DNA from 2 places in the Tissierella sp. genome. Region 1 is predicted to be linked to the other one. Evidence: a T-box and tRNA genes for the amino acid it is inferred to sense, from the RefSeq annotation. Region 1 holds a T-box; the other holds one or more tRNA genes.

Region 1 (2,213 bases):
GATGATTACATAGCTTAGTTTCATTTAACTCCCTATCGCCTGGGATAATAGCTATGACAGGTTTTCCTGCTGCATTAAATACTAAAGCTTTTGCAAAATTACTATGCTCAATTTTAAATAATTCTACTAAATCTTCAATAGTTGTAGCACCTGGAGTATATACCTTCTCTAGCTGAAGTTCTTCTGTATCATTATTGTTTATTTCATATTTTACTTCTGCTTTTTCATCAGTAGCTGCATAGTCACAATGATTACAATATGCCACTAGGCTTTCACCAACATCTGACATAGCCATAAATTCATGAGATACTTTTCCACCCATGGCACCAGTATCACCTTGCACTACTTTATATTTTAATTTAAGCCTCTTAAATACTTCATCATAAGCTTCCCACATTACTTGATAAGCTTTTTTCATATTTTCTTCGTCTACATCAAAGCTATAAGCATCTTTCATAATAAATTCTCTACATCTCATTAAACCAAATCTTGGTCTTTTTTCATCCCTGTACTTTGTTTGAATCTGATATAAATTTAAAGGAAGTTGCTTATATGATTTTATTTCATCCTTTATAAGATTTGTGAAATACTCTTCATGAGTAGGTCCAAGGCAAAATTCTCTATCATTTCTGTCTCTTAGCCTAAACATCTCAGGTCCAAAATTTTCCCATCTACCTGTTGCTTCCCATATCTCTTTTGGCTGAATAGCTGACATTAACAATTCTTGAGAGCCAGCTTTGTTCATTTCCTCCCTAACAATTCCCTCTACCTTCCTTATTACCTTGTATCCCATTGGAAGATAAGAATACACTCCACTAACTAGTTTCCTCATCATACCTGATCTAAGAAGCAATTTATGACTTGCTATTTCTGCCTCTGCTGGCATTTCTCTTAAAGTAGGTATATAAAGTTTTGACATTTTCATAATAAAATCACTCTCCTTATATTTTTCAACACAAATAAACCTCTCGTCTCTGCTAGAGACGAAAGGTTAGTTCCGTGGTACCACTCTAATAAATCCTACAAATATATCAAAAGGATTCACTCAATAGTTATAACGCACTACCGTTTAAGCTTTATCGCTTAAAGACTCTGGGGTAGGTTCAATATCAGTGAGGACAGAAGTCTTCCACCATTCAACTTCCTCTCTAGGACCTATAATATTTACTATTTCCCATCTTTGTCTATCTATTATAACACATTATACTAATAGAATTTTACTCTGTCAATTATTTTCTTTTTTCAAGCAAACAAACGCTATATGAAGAGATTCCCTCTTCTCTTCCTTCAAAACCTAACCATTCAGTAGTAGTAGCTTTAATGTTGATGTTCTCTATGGCTGTATTTAGTGTTTCTCCAATTATATTCCTCATGTCTTCTATATGTGGAGCCATCTTTGGTCTTTGGGCAACAATGGTTGCATCAATATTACCAATATTATATCCCATTTCATTCATCAATATGTTCACTTGAGATAAAAGATAAATACTAGATATGTCTTTGTACTTATTATCTGTATCTGGAAAATGCTTTCCTATATCTCCTAGTCCTAAGGCTCCTAAAATACTGTCCATTATTGCATGTACAAGTACATCTGCATCAGAATGACCTAGTAAGCCTTTCTCAAAGGGAATATCTATACCACCTATTATTAACTTTCTATCATCTACAAGTTGATGAACATCATATCCTAATCCAATCCTCATATTATCACCTAATTTGTATTTTATCTGCTTTGAAACAAAAATTCTCTCCTACTATAAAGCATATCTTTATCTTTAAATAATGATTCAGCAAGAATAATATCTTCTGGAGTAGTTATCTTTATATTATCATAAGAACCCATAATCATCTTTACATCATATCCTATTCTCTCTACTATAGAACTGTCATCAGTACCAAAATATTTATCATTTATTGCATTTTCATACCCTTTAATTAAGATATGTTTTTTAAAACATTGGGGTGTCTGAGCGGCCCATAGTAAAGATCTTTGTGGAGTCGATTGGATTTTGTCCTCTCCACTTACTACTTTAATGGTATCTGTTACAGGTACTCCTATAACACATGACCCATGTTCAACTACACCTTCAATTCCATCTTCAATATTTTCATTTTTTATAAAAGGCCTAGCTCCATCATGAGTCAATACTATGTCAGTCTTTTCATTTAATGCTAATATACCATTATATATAGAATCCTGTCTTTCCTTT
Region 2 (2,213 bases), on a different contig from region 1:
TTATTAGAAGTACAGGAGTACATTATAATTCATAGATGGAAAGATTGTTAGGAGGTATATAAGATGATCTACAATATATTTGAAAATCTAATTAATGCTGGTAGGTATGAAAAGAAAGATATGAATAATAAACTAGATGTATTTCTAGCTTTTGACATGATTACTGTAGAATAATATCAAGAATTACATGGATTAGTTTAATGTAGAATAACCTTAGAAGGGCTTCTTTATGCCCTTCTAAGAAATTACTTTGCTACAATAGTTAAAGATACATCATTGTCAGCTGGATTAATATAGATATTTACTTGATGATCATCTTTTGTTGCGTTTATGAGAATTGGCTTATCAACAGTTAGATTCCAAGAATCACTTTCAAGTATATCTATATAATCTTCTATGACTTTTTCTTGAGTTGCATTCTTCACAATGTAAGTTGCAGAGCTATATTCATTTTCTTTGCCTTGTTGAAGAATTTCAACAAATTTCATATCAGGGTGATTGGGTAAGAATGGGAATTCTTTAGTATAGTTAGTATTATTATCTTCAGCACTATTATCAGTAGTGGTACAGCCTACTAAAACAAATGTACAAATAAGTATAACAAAAATAACTTTTTTCATATTAACACCTCCGATGTTAGTATTAGCAAAAAACTAGATTAATATAATTTTTTAATAAAATTTAGGATTATCACTTAGTGATCAAGAGCTTGGATTGATATATATTGAAAATTTACTAAGGAGGTTAGAATATGAGAGAATTATTAATCAAAGTCAAAAAATAAAAAAAGGACTAAATTTTCATTTAGTCCTTTTTGTCGGTTCTATGGTCGGGGTGAGAGGATTTGAACCCCCGGCCCCATGGTCCCAAACCACGTGCGCTACCAAACTGCGCTACACCCCGTCGCAAACCCGACTATTACATTATAAGCTTTGGGGGAAATAAATGCAATAGTATAAATTAAATGATAATCAATAAAAATCATCCAAATGCAATCGAAAAATTAAATCTAACAACTAATTCAAATTTAATCTTAAAATATCTAAGAATATCTCCAGATTTCACATAAAAATTATTTAATGTTAATTTAGATTATTATATTCTGTTTTCAATATTATTATACAATATTATAATACAATATTTCATCGTTGACTACAATATTGAGTTATGATAAAATTAGTAGAATATAAAAATAAATAGAGTTCCTTATCAAGAGCGATGGAGGGTACGGGCCCGATGAAATCCGGCAACCAGTATATTACCAGGTGCTAATTCCCACAGACAATAGTCTGAAAGATGAGGTTTAGCCAACGCAAAAACCTTTTCGAATGAAGGTTTTTTTTTATGACCTAACACAGTGAATGTAGTGAGCTGATGTAGGTCAAACGCAATGAGCACCAAATCTACGCGACCGTAGGGAGCGAATAGATTTGAGTTGCGAAACTGAGGGGAAATGCCCTAATACATCTAAGAGTGTGAGTTGATGTAGAGAAAATATATGAATGTATTCAGTTTCAAATTATAAGGAATTAATAGGAGGGAAACAAATGAAAAAATGGTTATTTACTTCTGAATCAGTGACAGAAGGACATCCAGACAAAGTATGCGATCAAATTTCTGATAGTATACTTGACGCAATACTTGAAAAAGATCCATTAGCAAGGGTGGCGTGTGAAACAACAGTGACAACAGGAATGGTATTAGTAGTAGGTGAAATCACTACAAATTGCTATGTAGATATACAGAAGATTGCAAGACAGACGATAGAAGATATAGGATATACAAGAGCAAAATATGGATTTGATTCCGATACTTGTGCAGTGCTTACTTCTATAAATGAGCAATCAGCAGATATAGCTTTAGGAGTGGATAAAGCTTTAGAGCAAAAAACTGACTCAGATGATGCTTTAGACCAAATAGGTGCAGGAGATCAAGGTATGATGTTTGGTTTTGCATGTAATGAAACAAAAGAGCTAATGCCATTACCAATATCCTTGGCTCATAGACTAGCTAAAAGACTAACTGACGTAAGAAAAGATGGTACATTAGAATATCTAAGACCAGATGGAAAGACTCAAGTAACTATTGAATACATTGACGATAAGCCAGTTAGAATTGAAAATATTGTTGTATCTACTCAACATAGTCCAGATGTTGAATTATCCACCATAAGAGAGGATATAATAAAACATGTAATAATGGAAATAGTGCCT

Evidence for each region. The T-box of region 1 lies ahead of RIN63_RS14580 (proline--tRNA ligase). A T-box ahead of a tRNA ligase gene usually reads a tRNA of that ligase, here a tRNA-Pro.
Region 2: it encodes a tRNA-Pro, which carries the amino acid that the T-box ahead of RIN63_RS14580 (proline--tRNA ligase) is inferred to sense. The anticodon was not compared.

What each region holds. Positions count from the first base shown of each region.
Region 1 covers NZ_JAVKTS010000008.1:12,383-14,595, forward strand. The annotation lists gene RIN63_RS14580 (proline--tRNA ligase) at 1-925, opposite strand, end outside; T-box leader at 977-1,190, opposite strand; gene ispF (2-C-methyl-D-erythritol 2,4-cyclodiphosphate synthase) at 1,230-1,706, opposite strand; gene ispD (2-C-methyl-D-erythritol 4-phosphate cytidylyltransferase) at 1,727-2,213, opposite strand, start outside.
Region 2 covers NZ_JAVKTS010000003.1:500,655-502,867, reverse strand. The annotation lists gene RIN63_RS10055 (hypothetical protein) at 246-620, opposite strand; tRNA gene RIN63_RS10050 (tRNA-Pro) at 827-903, opposite strand; SAM riboswitch class I at 1,204-1,303, shown strand; gene metK (methionine adenosyltransferase) at 1,548-2,213, shown strand, end outside.